2 regions of the Hydrogenoanaerobacterium saccharovorans genome follow, and region 1 is predicted to be linked to the other one. Evidence: riboswitches for the same ligand, from Rfam matches in the RefSeq annotation. Region 1 holds a riboswitch; the other holds the start of a gene.
The links. Region 1 has a riboswitch for thiamine pyrophosphate ahead of thiD (bifunctional hydroxymethylpyrimidine kinase/phosphomethylpyrimidine kinase). Riboswitches for the same ligand answer to the same signal wherever they lie in the genome.
Positions count from the first base shown of each region.

Region 1 (10,992 bases):
ATGCCTTTATGGCTGTCTCGTTCGCAATAAATAGTTGCATCAATATCGGCAATCTCCTCGCCATCAGCATTGGTACGTTCTTTCATGTTCTCAATACCCACAGCTACTCCGTGGGGTATCTCATCCTGCATATTGTTAAGCACTTTCTCACGGATAATCTCGGATACAATTACACGTTCGGGTTGGTCTGTCATTTCGTCATCATCAAAAAAATGCGGCCCTTCGGGCACATAGCTCTGAATTTTGTCAAGCAAGATCTGTACACCTTCGCCTGTGCGTGCCGAAACCGGAATAATTGCCTCAAACTCAAATTCTTTTGAAAAGACTGAGATTTTTTCCATCATTAATTCTTTTTGTGACAGTGTATCGATTTTGTTCACAGCAAGAATAACGGGCATTTTTGCAGCTTTTAAACTGTGCAGCAGGTCAAATTCCGATTTTGTAATTTCCCCTATTGGCTCTGTAACCAATACGCCGATATCAACATCGGAAACGGACTCGTTAACTTGTTTAACCATATACTCAGAAAGCTTGGTGCGCGGCTTATGCAGACCGGGGGTATCGATGAATACCATCTGTGTTTCATTTTTTGTGAGTATCCCAATAATTTTATTACGGGTTGTTTGAGGTTTGGGCGAAACAATTGCCACCTTTTCTCCAACAAACTTGTTCATAAGGCTTGATTTCCCCACGTTGGGTCTACCTACAATTGCAACAAACCCCGAATAGGTTTTTTCCATACATTACTCCGTTTCTTGAATCATTCAAATTTCAAAACATATCTTACATCAACTATTTGTTTTCCCATAATATCGCTAAATAATTCATCCTGATTCCATTCAAATCGTATTTTTTCATAAAAATGTCTTGCTCTTAAATTCTCTTTTAGTACCCATAAATAACAATTACGGTAACCATCCTGCCTCATACAAAGTAAAACATATTCTAGCAATTTTTTTGCAAGACCTTTACCCCAATAATCGGAACGTATGTAGACAGAAATGACTTCACCCCAATCCGGCAGCTTGTCATCTCTTGATTTTCCATATGCAGTACATCCAACAGGAATCTCATCAACACAAATCAGATAAACCGAAAAAATTCTGTTTTCAATCCAATTCGTAAATGTTGGAATCCAAAAATCGACCTTCAACTCATCCAAATATTTTTGAGGTATAATACCACGGTACGCTGTTTTCCAGCATTCCGCATGAATTTGGCTGATTATTGAGACATCCTGTACGGTTGCATGTCTTATTTTTATGTTCATTTTTCTCCTAACGTCGAACTATCCATCTCCAAATTTTAACAGGCCCTATAAAGATAAATAATACTGCAAACACCGCAGAAAGTAAAAACAAACCACCGTAGAGGGGGCTTGTACACAAAATGAACAAGATGCGCCATAGTACGGCAGGCTTAAAAAACAACAGCAAGCCGATTGCAAACGCAAAAACCGCGCATACCAAAACAGCACCCGCTGCAATGTCTTTTGCAATACGTGCCAAACTGTTGTAGGCGGGCGAACTGATGTCCACAAGCACTTCCACTGCAGTATTTATCATTTCCATCGCTATTACCAACGCGATAGCGCAAAGCATCAATGCAAACTGAAGCTGTGTAAGATTAAAATAGCCGCTGAACACAATAATGTAGCAAGCCACAACGATATGAATACGCATGTTGCGTTCGTTATTGACGCAGTACACTACTCCGCGTGCAGCGTTGCGAAAACTTGTAACCAAATTGCGTATTTGATTACTCATTGCTTTCTAATACATAGCTGGAATCGCGCTGCAAACCAAGCTTTGCAAGAACCTCTTCTTCTTTTTCTCGCATTTTCATTGCTTCAATCCCGCTTACCTCATGGTCGTAACCAAGCAGGTGCAGCATAGAATGAACGGTAAGAAACCCTATTTCGCGGCTAAACGAATGCCCGTAAATCTCTGCTTGCTCGGTTGCTTTTTCTACAGAAATTGCAATATCACCGAGTACTTTCGCCCCGGTTTCTTGGTTTGTATCGTAAACGCCATTCTCCCCCATAGGGAAAGAAAGCACATCGGTTTCTTTATCAATATTACGGTACTCTAAATTAAGTTCGCGAATTTGCTTATTATTAAGAAAGCTGACACTCACTTCTGCAACACCTGTCATACCCTCCATATCAAGTACTGCATGGCAGCAACGGCGAATAAGCAACCTTGTTCCTGTAGGAATTTTTACATCCTTTTGTCTATTTGTAATATATACTTTTACACTGTCCATCATAATATTTTTCCATCTGACTTTTTGAGCCTAGCGGAATTTTTTACCCTCCTCGTAGAATTTTTCATATGCTTTGATAATCTGTTGAACCAAACGATGACGAACAACGTCTTTTTCTGTAAAGCGTACAATTGAAATGTCATCGATGTTTTTCAACACTTTAGTAGCCTCTACCAGCCCAGATTTTTTGGTATCCGGTAGATCGATTTGAGTAATGTCGCCTGTAATGATCGCTTTGGAGTTGAAGCCGAGCCTGGTTAAAAACATTTTCATTTGTTCCGGCGTCGTATTCTGTGCTTCATCAAGGATGATAAAAGAATCATCCAACGTACGCCCGCGCATATAAGCGAGAGGTGCTACCTCTATATTGCCGCGCTCAACGTATTTCTGGTAGTTGTCTGCGCCCAACATATCAAACAATGCATCGTACAGCGGGCGCAGATAGGGGTCAACCTTATTTTGCAAATCGCCCGGAAGAAAACCAAGTTTTTCGCCTGCCTCTACTGCTGGCCTTGTAAGAATAATTTTGTTAATTTCGTTGGCACGAAAAGCTTTGACCGCCATTGCAACGGCAAGATAGGTTTTACCGGTACCCGCAGGGCCAACCCCCAACGTAATGGTGCTTTTGCGGATCGACTCTACATAAGTTTTTTGCCCCAAGGTTTTTGCCTTAATCGGCCTGCCCTTTGCTGTAATACATACCATATCGTTTGCAAGCTTTGCTGCCTGCTCTTCGTTGCCTTCAGATACCAAATCTATGATGTAGCGTACGTTTTGTTCAGATAGCACCTCGCCTTTGTTGAGCAGCTCCAGCAAACTGCGAATCGCTCGGATTGCCGTTGCAACATCTTGGGCTTCTCCGCTGACCTTGACTTGTGAGCCGCGATTTAGTATGCACACGTGGTATTCATTTTCAAGCATTTTAATATTTTCATCAAAGCTGCCAAATAACTCCAATGTATGTTCCATTCTATCGACATCAACAAACTGTTCGATCATTCATTTACATTCCTTTTTTCTTGTTTCCAACAAAAATCGTAAAAAATTTTGTATCTTTTGCTACACTTATCTTATTATAGCATTTTTATTTGAAAAGTTCTATCCGTTTATTAAAATTTCTTGTTGTTTTGCTATATCAATATTGCAAAGATATTTTGCTTTAATTTTGTACATGTTGTCTAATTCTTGTTCCTCCAATTCTTTTTCAATTATTTTTGCCGTTTTCAATTCTTCTGTTTCTTTTTGTAACAAAACAGCTTCTGCTTCACGTTTCGCCTGTTCTTTCGTAATGGGGTGCTGTTCCATAACATAAAAATCGTAAGTTTCATCAACAAACGTCATCGGCAATGAGATACCGAATAAATTAAGCGGTTGTGCTTCGCGTTTTAAATCATAGGCTACCTTGAACGGGCGATAGATGAATAAAGGAAAATCAACACCGAATATACGCAGATAACGTCGATGTTTTTGCAGACCCTTCATTACTTTTTCATCTTTTACAAGTGGCTGTTCTACAGTTATTTCGTACTCCGTTTGTGCTATTACTTTGGCTCTTGCGTGTTTATAAGTAGCCTGCCCTTTTTTATCTTCAATAATGCCGCTGACAATTACATCACCTTGTTTTACAGTATCACCAACTTTTAAAATGTTCTGTCCCTCATAAACCTCCATATATGTAATTAACCCTGTTTGTGATGCTACTATATTACAAGGGGTGTCGTGGTCGGGGAACATTTCGGGCGGCATTACCCGTTCACGCACCTCAACGGTTGCGGTGCTGCCGTCTATATTAACTGCTATCCAAGACAGATGCTGCAACCTGAGCAATGCTGTTCGCTCTATATCGCGTGCATTCAGCTTGCCTTTAAATGCTCCTGTTTTCAGCCCCAATTCGTTTACAGTAGATAATATCTCATCCGACGAAACTTCAACATTGCCAACAACTTCTATGCGCCATATAAACTGCCCCATTGCACACAAAAAAATTAAAAAAAACAGGGTACCAACAAGCAAGCCCACCCGCTTGTGGTAGCGCCTTACTTTAAACGGAGTACCATATCGTTGTTTTACACGCAGCCTTACACCCGTTTTTTTTGCATAAGGACGCAAAGACTTGTAAGAGCGAACATCTGTACAAGCAGTGAGCACAGTTTCTTTTTTTTGTACATCCCAAACGTTAACACCTTTGCGTACAATCATATTGAGAAAGCGTTCAAGAAATACGCCTGTTGCCGTGAACATGACATATCCCTTAAGATAACGAATAAACTTTATTATAAACATATAAACGGGCTCCTTTGCTGCAATTCTTCGTAATCGGCAACTATACGGCAGCTAAACAAGAAATTGCAAACCCAAGATAAAACCTTGTACAATTACACTTTCGCCCGTCATACATTTTATCTCGAGGTTTCTTCCTGTAAATTGAAGAATCATTTTATTTAGGCTGAGTTTAATCAATGTGGAATCGTATTCCAGTATGCCGCCGCATCCTTCGATAACCGCCTCACGATTGCCTGAGAGTGAGATCTGCGAAAAATCAGAAAACACGCCCTCGGGTATGTCAAATGCACGAGCAAGTTTTGATGGTTTTACTTCAGGCTGCTCTTGCGGGACTGTTCTGCGCCTGTTTTTTCTCATGCTGTATTCCTCCGTCATGCAAACTATTTCTCATAATACATATGCGGTGTCCTTGTACTCATATGCTTTTGTAAGAGGTGAGCAGTTATGGAACATTTCATAAAAAAACCAGATATTAGGCACTGTGGCGTATTTATTTTGACATGCTTTTGTATTTTAACAGCCATATTATTTTTAAGCAGCTCACAAATTGTAGGCAGCGGAGTACGCGAGGGGTTAAGGCTTTGCTCCGATGTGGTGATACCCTCTTTGTTCCCATTTATGGTGCTGTCGGGATTTATGGCAACGAGCAGGATTTCATTTATGCTGAACAAAATTTTTTCGCCGATAACTAAATATGTTTTTCGTTTACCTGTTGCGGCAGCATCCCCGCTTTTAATGGGTTGGGTTGGCGGTTACCCTGTTGGAGCACGCACATTGACGCTAATGGTAAATCAGCGGCATTTGTCCGAAAAAACAGCAAGCAGAATGTTATGCTTTTGCGTAAATGCAGGGCCACCGTTTTTGATGTGTGCAGTAGGAGCAGGCATGTTCGGTTCTATGAAACTTGGCATTTTACTGTTGGCAGCTCAATTTACATCATCACTAATAATTGGAATCGCTCTAGGTCTTTTATCAAGAAAAGAGGAGGAACCGCCCAGCAGCCCGCCCTACCGTTTTCGTCCTTACAGTATTTGTTTTGTGCAGTCGGTAAATGATGCATCGGCAGGAATGATATCCATATGCTCTTTTGTGATATTATTTTCGGCAATTACTTCTCTGCTGACTTCCACAGGGGCAATTACATCGCTTGTAAATGCTTTTACAGAAATTTTTCCTGCACTAAACAGTAAATGGTTTGAAGCCTGCATATTTGGTGTACTGGAGGTTACCACAGGTTGCAAAGCACTATCTGAGTTCAGCTTTAGCGGGTTGCATGCGGCAGCGGCGTTGCTTTCGTTCTCAGGCCTTTCTGTAATATGTCAAGTACTTGCAGCGGTACATGGCAGCGGTATTAATGTAAAGCCTTTTTTAATCTCGCGTATATTCCACGGAATGCTAACATTATTTGTATTCGATGTTTTATTAAGGATATTTCCGCAAACAATTACAGTGTTTGAAAGATTGGGGCAGCCTGTAGCAATGACATCCGGTACGGCTGCAAGTTCTTTCAGTTTACTTGCAATGTGCGCTGTTTTTCTGCTAACAACCGGAGGTGGCAACAATACACTAATCGCAGGCAAACCGAAAGAACTGTAATTGCCCCTTTTGCTCTAAAATGTTATACTAATAAAATGGATATTAAAATGAATGGAGAGCATTTATGCTAAATTTGATGATCATTGGAGCAATTATACTTCTGCTCGCCGTTACTTCCAGCAGGATTTTTTACCGTTTCGGTGTACCTGCGTTGCTTTTGTTTTTGCTGCTGGGCATGCTGTTTGGTTCGGATGGATTGGTTGGAATAAGTTTTGATAATTTTGAGACAGCCAGCAAGATTTGTTCAGTCGGATTGATTTTTATCATGTTTTTTGGCGGTTTCGGCACGAACTGGAAAATTGCAAAGCCTGTAGCTGTAAAAGCTGTATTACTTTCTACTCTTGGCGTAGGGCTTACCTCACTGCTGACCGGCTTATTTTGTCAGCTTGTTTTAAAAACCTCATTATTGGAGGGTTTACTGATTGGTTCGGTGCTTGCATCAACGGATGCAGCCTCTGTTTTTTCGGTTCTTCGCTCCCGTAATCTTAACCTTAAAAATGGTTTGGCATCACTTTTAGAAATTGAAAGCGGAAGCAATGACCCGTTTGCTTACATGCTTACCATCCTTGTAATTTCGATTATGACGGGGCAACAACAGGAACCCGGTATTTTATTGCTTGGCAAGCAAGTAATTTTCGGGCTGGTGATTGGTGCAATTCTCGCCGTGATAACCGCCTATGCTTTGCGCTATATTAATTGGGAAATAGATGGTTTATACCCAATTTTAGTAACTGCAGTGGTTATATTGGGGTACGCCCTTGCAGAATTGGTTGGAGGCAATGGCTATCTGTGCGTTTATATCATTGGTATTATATTAGGCAACAGTAAAATACTGCATAAACGCAGTTTGGTGCACTTTTTTGACGGTATATCGTGGCTGATGCAGATTTTGTTGTTCTTTACACTGGGTTTATTATCGTTTCCATCTCAGCTGCACAACGTATTGGTACCCGGGGCGCTGATTTCGATATTTATGTTTTTGGTCGCACGCCCGGTTGCAACCTTTGTTATTCTTACACCGTTTAAAGTTCCGCTTAAATCGCAAATACTAGTTGCGTGGGTAGGGCTGCGCGGTGCAGCATCTATTGTATTTGCTATTTTTGCGGTTAACTCAGGGGCGTTGGTAAATAACGATATTTTCCATATTGTTTTTTTGGTTGCACTGCTTTCAGTTGGGTTACAGGGATCACTTATCCCTTTTATTTCAAAAAAACTCGATCTTGTTGAGTCCGATGTATCGGTTTTTAAAACATTTAACGATTATCAAGATGAGTCACTTACCCAATTGTTGGAGGTTACTATAACTGGAGACAGCCCTTGGGCGGGCAAAAGTGTGATGGACGCAAATATTCCTGATGAAATATTGGTTGTCATGCTTAAACGTGGAGATAAAGTAGTTGTACCCAAAGGCTCTACTATGATAAATACAGGTGATATTTTAGTGCTTTCGGGCAGCAATTTTGACAGCATTTCGATATAGATAGAAGAATACGAAACCCTCCTGTTGTGCAACAGGAGGGTTTTTAATAACTTAATTTGCTTTAATTCTTAAACCGTTTTGATATAAATCGTAAAAATGATGTGTAGGACCATTGCCTTTGCCTATATTTAACGAATGCTCAATCGCTGTTGTAACATATTTTTTCGCCTGTTCCACAGCATTTGGCATATCCATACCAAGTGCCAGATTGGATGCGATTGAAGATGAAAATGTACAGCCTGTCCCGTGGGTGTTTTTGGTGTTGATGCGTTTGGTTTCAAAATGATAATATTTTTTACCGTCATAAAGAACATCCAAAGCATCGCCCACGGCATGACCGCCTTTGACAAGAACATTTCTGCAGCCCATCTGATGAATCAGCTTTGCGGCTTCTTCCATATCTTTGGTGCTGTTTATACTGATATTTGCTATTTTTTCAGCCTCGGGGATATTCGGTGTAAGCAAATCGGCACAAGGAAGCACCACTTCAATCAGAGTATCTATTGAATCGGGGTTCATAAGCGGACAGCCGTTTTTTGCATACATAACAGGGTCAATTACTACATTCTGCGGTTTGTATTGCGCAAGTTTTCGAGCAACTGCCTCCATACAACGGGGTGTGGAAAGCATGCCGATTTTGACTGCATCCACTTCAATATCCTCAAACACCGCATCAATTTGTTTTTCAATCATATCCGGCGCAATATCTTGTATATCAATGACACGGCTTGTGTTCTCTGCTACCACAGAAACAATCACACTCATACCAAATACTCCATGTGCCGAGAATGTTTTTAAATCCGCTTGTATTCCTGCACCTCCGCTGCAATCAGAGCCGGCAATGCTCAACACTTTTTTCATAGTAATATCTCCTTTTTATATTCATTAAAATAAGGGTGCTTCTTTGTAAATGAGAAGCACCCTACAGAAAAAGCGAATGCTCCCTACGTTGGTATTAGCCAACAGGTTCAAAGGGTTTGGTTTTACCTTCTCAACTACTTTGTAGTTTCCCTGCAAAATTGCCTATATTAAGTTTTGTGTAAAATAGAAAAGAGTGCTTCTCGTTATTGAGAAGCACTCTGACTAAATCATACTTTTGTATAATTGATTGCTTCCCTACGCCGGTATTAACCGACAGGTTCAAAGGGTCAGGTTTTACCTTCTCAACTACCTCGTAGTTCCCCCGCAAAATAATATCTTGATTATAGCTCATATCTGTATCATAGTCAAGTTTTAAAACCTCAAATTAAAGTAAACAGCCTGCTAAAAAGAAACGTACAGGCAGTATCGATAAGAGATACTATTAAAACCAAAACCAGCAAAACTACAAATTTCATACAATACACACGGGGGTTTATCAGCCTGCTGGCGGCACCATCCTGCTTTGCGGCTCTGTAATAAGATGTTGACATCGTAAACGCCTCACCACAGCCGTAGATAAGAATCAATGTAGACAGCAGCATATTGGGCAGCAAAACCATTGCAACATATCCAACACCCATAAACCCGTTCTGTGCGTAAAGGTACCCGGCTTGATACCCAAACCCTAACCCGCGAAAAAACGGCATCAGCACAATCACCGGCTGCGCTACAGCACAAAATCCGCATACAAATAAAATTGCCAGCATCAATGCGGTTGAGGTAAAAGACGATGTAAAGGTAGAGAGCAAATCTTGCTCGCCTCGCCTTTTTGCAAACTGCCCCACGATTACAGATAGGTTTTTAATTGTCTCAGGGCTTACACTTTTAAGAAACAACGCACCCGCCAACACACCGGCTAAAAAAAGCGTCGCATAAAAAAAGACCTGACGATAGGCATGAAAATAGCGCAAAAGCAGCCTACGCGTTGATGATGATTTATAGATTGTCCTCATTGTTATCATTCCTTTGCAGTTTGCTATACAAATAGATATGAAATGATTTCATAAAATATTCGTCTAACCGATTGCGTTTACGTAATATCCGCGATATACTGATAGCAGAATATGGGAGGCGAATTGTTATGAAGCATTACAGAATGAAAGACAAAAAAGGGCTTACAAAATGGATTATGCTGGCAGGAATGATATCTACTTTGGTAACTATTGTTACTGTTTTGGTGTCACGTGTGCTAGAACAACGAATGATTCTAAAAATTACGCGATGTGCAGATAGCTTACAAAAAGCCTTACCTGCCATTGAACAAGCTTCGAAACTTTATATAGAAGCAAACATGGCAAAAGAAGAACTAATCGAACCTGAATAAATAATGCAAAAAGCTTCTCCGCTAAAAACGGAGAAGCTTTTTTAATTACTCATTTGTTTGGTGTAGTCTTGTTAAACAGCACCGCAAGCCCGCTGCCTGCAGCCGCAAGCAGCATATATGCAAACACGTATATAGTGGCACTGCTGTTATAAAAGGCAGTAACAGCAGGAACAAAAAGAATACCTAACAGTATAGGATAATACCAGCGAAAGCCATTGCGTAATGTAAACAGCAAGCCACTAATAAAACAATAAATTGTGTTTACAGCCAGCAAACCAAGCACCATAAGAGACTTTGCCCCTTCTTTTATGTTTACCGCCAAAGATGGTACCCCATAGAAAAGCAAAGCCGCAAGCAGCAGATACGGCAGCATTTTTTTCATTGTGTTTGTGTGCATCATCGGCTCCTTATATGGATATTTTGTGTGAATTGGACCTTTTTAAGCTACATCTCATAAATTTTGGCTGCTGTAAGTATCGGAACATGATTGTTTTGCAGCACCTCTAATGCCTTTGCATTATCTTCAACGCGAATAATTACATAGGCTGAATTATCTTCTTTACTGACAAAGGCATACATATATTCTACACCAATATCCTTATCAGAAAGATATTTCATGATTTTTGACAATCCGCCCGGCTGGTCGTCAACACCAATTGCAATAACATTGGTGAGTGAAACCGTAAATCCCGCATCTTTTAATACATCCTGTGCCTTATCGGGATTATCGACAATTATGCGCAGAATGCCAAAATTAGTGGTATCCGCAATGGACAAGGCACGGATATCAATATTATTTTTGTGAAGAATTTCGGTAATTTCCGAAAGCCTGCCCGATTTGTTCTCAACAAAAATGGATAATTGTTTTATTGTCATACTTGTACCCTCCTTAGGTGAAGTAAAGCTTTTATAAGCATCATCGGCGATGTGTGGTTTTGGCGGTAGGCATCTGTTTTCCATTAAAATTCAATTATTTTTCATACACTGCGGTTATTATATCATATTTATGCATCAATTAAAATTCAATTGCACAAAAATTGGTAAAATAAAGAACGGCTAACCCTTAATCATGCAGTTTGCGTTTATCAACAACACGCTTTGATTTACCTTCGCTGCGCTCAAT
Region 1 covers NZ_RKRD01000001.1:1,549,134-1,560,125, forward strand. Annotated here, with positions in the region: gene era (GTPase Era) at 1-740, opposite strand, end outside; gene EDD70_RS07260 (GNAT family N-acetyltransferase) at 761-1,270, opposite strand; gene EDD70_RS07265 (diacylglycerol kinase family protein) at 1,278-1,766, opposite strand; gene ybeY (rRNA maturation RNase YbeY) at 1,759-2,265, opposite strand; gene EDD70_RS07275 (PhoH family protein) at 2,296-3,264, opposite strand; gene yqfD (sporulation protein YqfD) at 3,364-4,548, opposite strand; gene EDD70_RS07285 (YabP/YqfC family sporulation protein) at 4,600-4,905, opposite strand; gene EDD70_RS07290 (hypothetical protein) at 4,993-6,144, shown strand; gene EDD70_RS07295 (potassium/proton antiporter) at 6,209-7,624, shown strand; gene thiD (bifunctional hydroxymethylpyrimidine kinase/phosphomethylpyrimidine kinase) at 7,676-8,485, opposite strand; TPP riboswitch at 8,549-8,647, opposite strand; TPP riboswitch at 8,720-8,819, opposite strand; gene EDD70_RS07305 (stage II sporulation protein M) at 8,866-9,498, opposite strand; gene EDD70_RS07310 (hypothetical protein) at 9,627-9,869, shown strand; gene EDD70_RS07315 (hypothetical protein) at 9,919-10,269, opposite strand; gene EDD70_RS07320 (ACT domain-containing protein) at 10,314-10,745, opposite strand; gene EDD70_RS07325 (phenylacetate--CoA ligase family protein) at 10,933-10,992, opposite strand, start outside.

Region 2 (10,992 bases), on a different contig from region 1:
CGCAGGGAATACAATAGATGTAAAACCTGTGGATACCTCCAACGACAAATACACCGGCTACAAGTTTGAGAAAACCAACCCCGAAACTCTACCGGAAACCATAGCAAACGGCAGCGTTATCCAGGTGTACTATGTAAAAGATGACGCACAGACACTGCCATATACGGTTGAGTATTACAAGGATGAAGAAACAGCACCGTTTGAAAGTAACGATAAGCTGACCGTACCGATGCATACCCCCACGGTCAACAGTGTAGTGTATGCAAATAAACCCGCAGGTTACAAGCTGGATGAAGAGAAATCAACAAAACTCCCATTTACAGTAACCTCGGCAAACAAGGTCATCAAGGTGTATTACATCAAGGATGATACTCAGAAACTTTCTTACAGCATAGAGTACTATTATGACGAAGAATTAGAGCCATTTGAAACATCTGAAAATACTGTTCTAAAATCTAATCCTATCGTTGAATTTGTACCCGATGCAGAAAGCTTGAAGAAAGGATTTACAAGAGACCGAATCGAACCCGATTTGCCTTTTGAAATTTCTGAAGAAAAGAACGTTATCAAGGTGTATTACAAAGAAATTCCCGACGGCAGCGTGAGTATTCCTGTAACTCATGAGTACTTTACCAATGGCGATAAAGATGGCGTTCAAAACAGTGCTGAAGTTGCACTTACCATTCCATCGGATGGCTCAGAGTTTAAGGTTGAACTTGCTAAAATGTTTGCCGAAAGAATGCGGAGTTTTAATGGTAGAAGCTATTCATTCTCTAAAATTGAAGTAAGAGGCACCTTAAAAGAAAAGCCAATCAATTCGTTGCTTGATGAATCCAAAACAGAAGCACCCGTAACGGAAGAACCTAAAGCTGAGGAGCCAAAACCGGAAGTTCCAGTAACGGAAGAACCTAAGGTTGAGGAGCCAAAACCGGAAGTTCCAGTAACGGAAGAGCCTAAGGTTGAGGAGCCAAAACCGGAAGTTCCAGTAACGGAAGAACCTAAAGTTGAAGAGCCAAAACCGGAAATTCCAGTAACGGAAGAGCCTAAAGCTGAGGAGCCCAAACCGGAAGTTCCAGTAACGGAAGAGCCTAAGGCTGAGGAGCCCAAACCGGAAGTTCCAGTAACGGAAGAGCCTAAAGTTGAAGAGCCAAAGCCGGAAGTTCCTGTAACGGAAGAGCCTAAAGCCGAAGAACCAAAGAGTGACGAACAGAATGTTTCTCAATCTGTAATTGCTAAGACAGCTTCTCGCTCAAGGGCAGTTGTAGTGATGCAATTGTCAACAATAGATGGAATTGCTGCTCAACTCGAAGCACTTGCCCAACAGGCAGCAGCTGCTGAAAAGCAAGACGCCGCACTAAATGAGGTACCATCTGTTCCGCAAGCAGGAGATAAAATTGAGACTCCTGCTCCGTCAAATGCAGAGTCTAAATCCGTTGAGCCAGCCACTGGTACAGATGCTGTTATCACAGAAGAAGCCTTATCTGATACCGAAACTCAGGTTCAACCCAAAGCAGCAGAAGTTACTATTACAAAACCTAAAACAGTTTTGTATACCGATGATTTTGTTTATGACCCTGATTATGACTACGAGGTAATCATCACTTACAAGCGTACTACCGGCGGCGGTGGCGGAGGCGGTAACAAAGACCGCGGTAACAATAATAACGATGATGATGACAATACCGTTATCATCGAAGATCCGGCTGTACCACTGGCACCATTACCGGACGGATTGGTTACTATAGTGGATCCTAAACTTCCTCTTGGCAACCTACCCAAATTTGGCGGCAGCTCCAGAGTGCTGGCTGTGTTCGGTTGCCTTGCTATCGTTGGTTCACTGGCGCTGAAACTGAAAAAAGACGATGAAGATTCTAACGAAAAATAAGCTGTAATCTCATCAACTGCAAACAAATCTATAAGCAAAGAGCTGTTTCACAAGTTAAATTGTGAGGCAGCTCTTTTTTATGCTTTGCTTTTATATTCTTGTGGTGCAATACTGTTTATGGTAACATTAATTGACAAAACGATTTATAATGTGCTAAAATAATAGAAACTAAATATTGGGGAGCTTGTATAGCAGGCTGAGAGGAAGTAATCGAACTTCGACCCTTAAACCTGATTTGGATAATGCCAACGTAGGGAAGATACTGCTTTATCAGCGGAGAACCTTATATTGGTTCTCCGCTATTTTTTTTGAAAGAGATGGATAAAATGAAAAATCTGAACAAACTTGCTCTGGCAGGGATACTAATTGCAGTGGGTGTTGTATGCTCTCCAATTTCTGTCCCGATAGGTGCTGCAAAATGCTTTCCGGTCCAGCACATAATCAACGTGGTGGCGTCGGTTTTGTTAGGGCCGACTTATGCCGTAACGATGGCATTTATTACTTCATTTATTCGTGTGGTTACAGGTACGGGCACACTTTTGGCTTTCCCGGGCAGCATGGTAGGTGCACTGTGCGGTGGGTTGTTGTATAAGTACAGTAGTAAACTTGTTTTTGCGGTAACTGGCGAAATAATCGGCACAGGAGTATTGGGAGCAATAGCAGCTTACCCTATTGCCGTATGGCTTATGGGGCGCAACGCTGCAATTTTGGGGTTTGTTGTACCGTTTTTAATTAGTACGGCAGTGGGCTCGTCCGCTGCTGTTATCATTATTCAAGCACTTAAAAAAGCTGGAGTACTAAAAATTAAAACAAGAAAAGAAGGCGAACACGTAGGCTCATAAAACCAATTGGCATAGTAATTTATTATTTTTTGGGAGTGTAAAATCATGAAAAAAGGTGAAACCTCAATTCTCAGCAATGGGCTGATTTGGTTTGGAGCAGCAGTTTCTATTGCTGAAATATTAACCGGAACATTGCTGGCACCTTTGGGCTTTGCAAAGGGTATTGCGGCAATATTGCTGGGGCATGCAATAGGTTGTATCCTACTTTATTTTGCAGGGTTGATAGGTGCAAAAAGCAAAAAAAGTGCCATGGAAACTGTAAAAATGTCATTCGGCAGCAAAGGTGCACTGCTTTTTTCGGTGCTCAATGTTCTTCAGCTGGTAGGGTGGACAGCCGTTATGATTATTGGCGGAGCAAGAGCAACCGGGGTGATTGCCAACCCGGTTTTACATACACAAGGTGAAGCACTATGGTGTGTTTTGATTGGTGTGTTGATTATTGTATGGATTTTGATAGGCATCAGTAACCTTGGCAAAATCAATGCAATTACCATGAGTGCTCTTTTTCTCATGACAATTGTTATGAGCATGGTTGTATTTCGCGGCGGCACAACATTTGCCCCATTTGGAGAGATGAGCTTTGGCGCAGCGGTAGAGCTCTCGGTTGCTATGCCGCTTTCTTGGCTGCCATTGATCTCAGACTATACCCAATACGCACAACAGCCTAAAGCTGCTACGGCGGTAAGTGCTGTGGTATACTTTTTTACGAGCTGCTGGATGTACATCATCGGTTTGGGTGCCGCAATCTTTACAGCACAATCGGATGTTGCATTGATAATGATGCAGGCGGGGTTGGGTGTGATTGGTGCACTGATTATTATTTTTTCAACTGTAACCACTACTTTTTTGGATGCTTATTCTGCAGGTATAAGTTTTGGCACTATAACAAAAAAAGTAAGCGAAAAATGGGCCGCTGTGGCAGTTTGCATTATTGGTACACTGTTGGCGATTTTTACGCCGATAGAGCAGTATGAGAACTTCTTATATCTCATCGGGTCTGTATTTGCTCCTATGGTTGCCATCTTAATTGCCGACTATTTTATACTAAAAAAAGACCGCTCAAGCCGACCCGTGGATAGTACAAATCTTATTCTATGGGGTATCGGTTTTGTTGTTTACCGCCTATTCATGTCTATAAACACTGTTTTGGGCAATACATTGCCTGTAATGATAATTACTGCAATATTATGTATTCTAGTAAATGGAGGGAAAAGCTATGTTCAGCACAATTTTAAAAAATGTAAAGATTAAAACGCCTTTGGTGCACTGCATTACAAATTACGTTACCGTTAACGATTGTGCAAATATCTTGTTGGCATGCGGTGGCTCTCCGATTATGGCAGACGATGAAGATGAGGTAGAAGAAATTACCTCCATCTGTAATGCACTCGTCATCAACATCGGTACGCTGAATAAAAGAAGCATTCAGTCTATGATGAAAGCAGGCATAAAGGCAAATGAAATGAACCACCCTGTTATTCTTGACCCTGTTGGTGCCGGGGCATCTGCCTTGCGTACTTCTACCACGTTTCAGCTCATGGATAAAATAAAGTTTTCGGTTATTCGCGGGAATATATCTGAAATTAAAACAGTAGCACAGGGCAGCGGTACAACCAAAGGGGTAGATGCTGACATCAGTGATGCCATTACAGATGCAAATTTAGACGAAGCCATTACTTACGCAAAGCAACTGAGCGCAAAAACAGGTGCTGTAATTGCCATTACGGGCGCGATAGATATAGTGGCAGACAGCAGTAAGGCATATGTTATCCGTAACGGAAATGCAATGATGTCGAAAGTTACCGGTACAGGCTGTATGCTTACTGCCGTGATAGCGGCATTTTGCGCAGCAAACCCCGCGCAGCTTACAGAAGCAGTGGCTGCCGCGGTGAGTGCAATGGGCTTATGCGGAGAATTAGCATACAGTCGGCTGCTGAATAATGGAGGAGGGACGTCCACTTATCGCAGTTATATCATAGATGAGATGAGCAAAATGGACGAAACTATCTTAGAAAGAGGGATGAAAATTGAGAGTCGATAAATCTTCCATGCTGCTTTACGCGGTAACTGACCGCACGTGGTTGGGCAGAAGTACTTTGTCTTCGCAGGTAGAAGAATCAATCAAGGCTGGTGTTACTTTTGTGCAGTTGCGCGAAAAGCAACTTGATTTTGATGCATTTGTGGCACAAGCAAAAGAAATCAAATCGGTAACCGATCGGTATCGTATTCCTTTTGTAATCAACGATAATATTGAAGTGGCGCTTGCCTGCAATGCAGATGGAGTGCATGTAGGGCAAGGGGATTTATCTGCCTCTGCTGCGCGCAAAAAATTGGGTGAGCAGAAAATCTTGGGTGTTTCTGTTCAAACAGTGCAGCAAGCGATAGCAGCAGAACAAAGCGGAGCGGATTATCTGGGGGTGGGTGCTGTATTTTCTACTTCCACCAAGATGGATGCAGATGCAGTATCTTTTGAAACATTAAAAAAGATTTGTTCGGCGGTTTCTATCCCTGTGGTTGCCATAGGCGGGATAAACAAAGACAACATTTTGCAGCTCTCCGGCAGCGGAATTGACGGAATAGCCGTTGTTTCGGCAATTTTTGCACAGCCTGACATTACTGTTGCAACAGCTGAATTGCATCAACTGGCACAGAAGATGGTAAATATATAATTAACCTTGTAAGTATAAGAACCGGAGACGCAAAGTTCAGTGTCTCCGGTTCAATTTATGTTGACGGTATCTACAAAATGTAATTCTCAGGAAATAATATATTCCTCAGGAAATTAATTTAGCGATATATTGCTAAGCCAACTTAAAAAATAGATTTACTGCTTAATCAACTGCTACTACTATAAAAAGCCCGATGTGAGATATTTCATCTCGGTTACAAAGGTATAACGCCTAAAGACCAAGCGATTATAAAGCCCCTTCAAACAATACTGCAAACAGTAAAATGATGTTAATGGCAGTTTAAAGTTGACCTAAGTTTGAAAACAATAGTATAATAGGGTAAAGGATGTAGAAAAAGAAGGAGATTTGTCATGCCCCCTTTACACTTATTGATAAAGCCTGCGTCAGGGAATTGTAATATGCGGTGCAACTATTGTTTTTATGCAGATATTACAGAAAACAGAGAAGTTGCGTCTTACGGAATAATGAACCTCTCTACATTAGAGAACATAGTAAAAAAGACTTTGTCGGCTGCTTCAATGGAATGCACTTTTGCCTTTCAGGGTGGCGAACCGACGCTTGCAGGTCTTGATTTTTATAAGAAGTTGATTGAATTCGAACAAAAATACAATACCAAGAATCTTACCATACATCATGCCATACAAACCAATGGCTATGTTATTGACCGTGAATGGGCACAATTTTTGGCGGAACATCGTTTTTTGGTTGGGCTTTCTTTGGATGGAATTAAGGATACTCATGATTTGTACCGTATGGATAATGCCCAGAAGGGCACTTTTTCCAAAACAATGCATGCGGCTCAGTTGTTCGACACCTATGGGGTGGAATACAATATCCTTACGGTAGTAGCCAAACAGCTTGCAAAAAATATTAGAAAAGTATATGCTTTTTATAAAAGAAATCATTTTATATATCAGCAGTATATCCCTTGTCTTGACCCCATTGGCGAACAGCGGGGGGGGCATGATTACTCGCTTACTCCGAAGTTATACGGTGAATTTTTGATGAATTTGTTTGACCTGTGGTATAGGGATATGATGCAGGGTGAAAAGGTTTCTATCAGATATTTTGATAACCTTATATCTATGTTGTGGGGTTACCCCCCCGAAAGCTGCAGTATGTGGGGGCAGTGCAGCAGGCAAAATGTTGTAGAATCAGACGGAGAGGTTTACCCATGCGATTTTTATGTGCTGGATGAATATAAGTTGGGGAACCTCAACAACAGCGATTTTGCGCAGATCAATGATTGCAGAGAGGGGATTGGATTTATTAATCAATCCCTTTCCATAGCAACTGAATGCAGCGAATGTCAATGGTATCCGCTTTGCCGCGGAGGATGCCGAAGAGACCGCGACTACATTGAAAACGGCGCATTGGCTCTCAACTTTTTTTGCGAATCTTATAAGATGTTTTTTAATTACGCGTACGACCGATTGAAAGAAATCGCACTAAAATACAGCAAATAAAACAAATATCATTGTCCCCAAGCATTTACAGTACATTTGCTCTATATGTTGTTTTTAAACATAAAACACAACCAAAACTTGTTTATTGCATAACGCAAAAATAATAGATTACAATAATAGCAAGTACTATGCGGCAAATGTAATTTATGCTATACTAAAATAAAAAGGGGCATTGGTATGAAACGCTTGATTGGCTATGCAGAAGAGTATTTAAAAATAGCAAACTGGAAAGATATTGCACTTTTAAAAATTTGCCTTTATGCAGCAGGCATTATGATGGGGATGGCATTGCCTAAAAAGTTCCATAAACCTGCCGCATTTATTACAACAACAGTTTTTACCGCCACCTATATTCCTTTGGTTTTGAAGTTTTTAAACGTTGTAGGCTCTCACGATTTAAAAAATTGAATGATTCACCAAGGTTTCCCATCCTCGCTTTTTTGTGCACAAAAGGCGAGGACTGTTTTTTGTTAAAATGGTAGCATAAATACAAGGAGATGATGGCATGGAATGGCTAGACCAATTGAACGACGCGCTTGATTACATGGAGCAAAATCTACAAGGTGAAATTGACTATCATCAGGCGGCAAAGCTTGCGTGCTGCTCGGTATTTCACTTTCAGCGTATGTTCTCGTACATTGCAGGGGTGCCGTTATCGGAGTATATTCGGCGCAGACGTATGACGGCAGCGGCATTCGATTTGCAAAACGGTGAAAGAGTACTGGATGTAGCACTCAAATACGGCTACAATTCACCAACCTCATTTAACCGTGCATTTCAAAGCATCCATGGGATATCGCCGTCAACTGCGCAAAAACAGGGCGTTGGTCTCAAAGCGTTTCCGCGCATCAGCTTCAAAATTACCATTAAAGGAGAAGCAGAAATGGATTACCGCATCGAAAAAAAAGAGGCATTTCGGGTAGTTGGCGTAAAAACGCCGATGGAAAAGGATGTAGAAAAAAATTTCACGACTATCCCCCAATTTTGGCAACAGGTTAGCGAGCAGGGGAAAATTCCGCAGCTTTGCGAGCTGATGAACAGCCAGCCTATGGGGATAATGGGGCTTAGCGCTTGTATGGATGCAGACGAAAACTGGGAATATTATATTGCCGTATCCAGCAATAAAAAAGCTGTAGAGGGTTTGTCTGAGTACACAATTCCTGCAAAAACATGGGCAATCTTTTCGGGGGAAGGGGCAATGCCGCTTGCGATACAGGAACTTGAAAAACGTATTATTACAGAATGGCTGCCTACCTCCGGGTATGAGTATGCAGATGCGCCCGACATTGAATTGTACCTAAATGCAGACCCCGCCAATGCAAAATTTGAGGTGTGGGTGCCCGTTCAAAAGAAAGCTAAAAATTAGCCCAAAAGTACTGTATTCTATTTTTAATTGAATTGTTTTTTATGGTATAATTAAAATGCACCTTCTGTGAGTAATTTTACTGCTCAGAAGGTGCATTTGTATTTTAGATTATTCTGTTGTTTTTTAAGCCTTGTTTTGTACAATACGGTAATAGGTGCGTGCGGTGAGCTGATATACGATTAAATAGAATATTGCAAATATCAAAACTGCACCTAAGGTACACAGCAGAAACAACGTGGTGTTGTACATATTAAATGCCATCAACATTTTGCACAGTACGCGGAACGCAACTGAGATATGAACCACAGCCATACCAAGCGGCAAAAAGAATACCATAAGCACCTGCTTTTGAATGGTACTGCGAACCTCTTTATCGCTCATACCTACTTTTTGCATAATCTGAAAACGGTCGTGGTCATCATAGCCCTCGGTAATCTGTTTGTAGTAGATAATGAGTACGGCTGCAATGAGAAACAATGTTACAAAAAAGATGCCGACAAAAAGCATACTGCCGTAAACTTGGTAAAAACCGCTGCGAGCGGAATCAATGTTATCTACCATGCCGAGATGAGGTACCGTTTCGTTGTAAGCATCTCGCATTGATTCATAAAATTCGGGCAGTTTTTCTGAATCCCCTTTTACATCATATTTGTAATTGTACCAGAGCTTATACCCATCTTTGTTGCTGTTCGTTAGCTCTAAGTTGTTGCTCAAATGTTGTAAATCTTTAAAAGTTGGCACAACAATATACACTCCGTTACCTACACCGATGGTGCTTATATACTTGGGGGGTGCAATTGTACCAGCAACTTTATAACTGCTGTTGACTATTTGAATTGTATTACCATTTAAAGGTGTGCCGCTGATATTAACCAAAACCTCGCCGTCTTTTAGAGATAAATCCGCTCCTGTAATGCGGTTATAATCCTGTAAATTCAAAGCATACATTTCATAAGTGTCTGCGTTGTATATCTTATTTATTTGAAAAGTATCGTCATTTCTTTTTGCAGCAAAAGAGAGCCCGGTATAGCCAACGGCATTTTTTACTTCAAAACCATATCTTTGAGCATGATTTTCTGCGGCTGCTTCCATAAGCTCTTCGCTTTGTTCGCTGGCAATGCTGTTTACTTGTACTTGGCGGTAAAACTTGCCCTGCAAAATATCTTCCTCACCAATAAACAAACAAACGGTGGATGACAACGTAACCAAAACACACGTAGACAAGATGCATATGTTTGCAAGTCCGGTGGCATTTTGCTTCATGCGGTAAATCATACCCGAAACCGAAATAAAGTTTTTGGGCTTATAGTAAAATGTTTTATTTTTGCGCAAGAATTTGAGTACAACAATGCTGCCTGCAATAAACAAACAATATGTGCCAATCATAACCAGCACAACTGCAAATAAAAATGCTCCGATTGCGTCTGAGGCTGTGCGCACCATCAACGAAAGTGTGTAACCGCCGCCTAAAGTGATTGCACCTATTAACGCAATCAGCCAGCGAGATTTGGGCTCGCGTTCGCCCTCTTTGGTACTGTGCAGCAAAGATATGGGGTTTGAGCGTATAATGCCAATGATATCGAATAGCAGTACAACTGCAAAACCCAAACCAAACAGGATAAAGGTAGAAAATATGGACTGTAGAGGAATTTGAAAGGTAAGTGCTGACGGTAAACCAACAATTTTTAGCAACAGAAGGAATAAAAGTTGGCTGAACAGTGCACCGCTTGCAATACCGCAAAAAATGCTGATTGCTCCGGCAATGGCAACCTCCCAAAGCATTACAATGGAGATATGCCGTTTTTCCATACCTAAAATGCTGTACAAACCAAACTCTTTTTTGCGGCGTTTCATAATAAAACTATTGATGTAAAAAAGAATAATCAGCGATAAAAATCCGCATATCCATGTGCTAAACATTAAAATGATGCCCATGGTTCCTCCACCCTTAATATTGCTGTGCGACACCATATAGGTAACCGAACTGAGGATGTAGAACAGCGAGACAATCAGCGACCCTGCCAGTAAATACGGCACGTAAATGCTTTTATTCTTTTTGATATTGGTAACTGCTAAACGAGGGTAAAAAGCCTTATTCACGTGCTTTCCCTCCTGTAGCCAGAACAGTAAGCGTATCCGATATTTTTTGGTACATTTCCTCGTTGCTCAGCTTGCCTTTATAAAGCTGATGGAACACGGTGCCGTCTTTGATAAACAATACGCGCCCTGCATGGCTTGCCGCACGTGTACTGTGGGTTACCATTAAAATTGTTTGCCCCTCGTTGTTAATTCCCTGAAAAACACGCAGCAATCCGTCCGTCGCTTTCGAATCCAAAGCGCCCGTTGGTTCATCTGCTAGTACCAGCTTTGGCGAGGTAATCAGTGCACGGGCAACAGCCGCACGCTGTTTTTGCCCGCCCGAAACTTCATAAGGGTATTTCTCCAATAAATCGGCTATGCCAAGCTTTTCGGCAATTGGTTTTAAACGTTTTTCCATTTCATCATAAGGCTTGTGTGACAATACAAGAGGAAGAAAGATGTTATCTTTCAACGAAAAGGTATCTAACAGGTTGAAATCTTGAAACACAAATCCCAAATTATCACGACGGAATTTAGACATTTGCCCGTCAGGAATATTTGCTGTGCTTTTGCCGTTTAACAAAACCTCGCCGCCGGTGGGCTTGTCCAAAGATGCCAAAATATTCAGCAGGGTGGTTTTACCCGACCCCGATTCACCCATAAT
Region 2 covers NZ_RKRD01000005.1:197-11,188, forward strand. Annotated here, with positions in the region: partial or broken gene EDD70_RS15030 (prolipoprotein diacylglyceryl transferase) at 1-1,885, shown strand, start outside; TPP riboswitch at 2,052-2,159, shown strand; gene thiW (energy coupling factor transporter S component ThiW) at 2,212-2,727, shown strand; gene cytX (putative hydroxymethylpyrimidine transporter CytX) at 2,773-3,978, shown strand; gene thiM (hydroxyethylthiazole kinase) at 3,944-4,768, shown strand; gene thiE (thiamine phosphate synthase) at 4,755-5,396, shown strand; gene EDD70_RS14290 (anaerobic sulfatase maturase) at 5,768-6,883, shown strand; gene EDD70_RS14295 (hypothetical protein) at 7,061-7,291, shown strand; gene EDD70_RS14300 (AraC family transcriptional regulator) at 7,389-8,249, shown strand; gene EDD70_RS14305 (ABC transporter permease) at 8,373-10,349, opposite strand; gene EDD70_RS14310 (ABC transporter ATP-binding protein) at 10,342-10,992, opposite strand, start outside.
Region 2: another riboswitch for thiamine pyrophosphate. It lies ahead of thiW (energy coupling factor transporter S component ThiW); the one in region 1 lies ahead of thiD (bifunctional hydroxymethylpyrimidine kinase/phosphomethylpyrimidine kinase).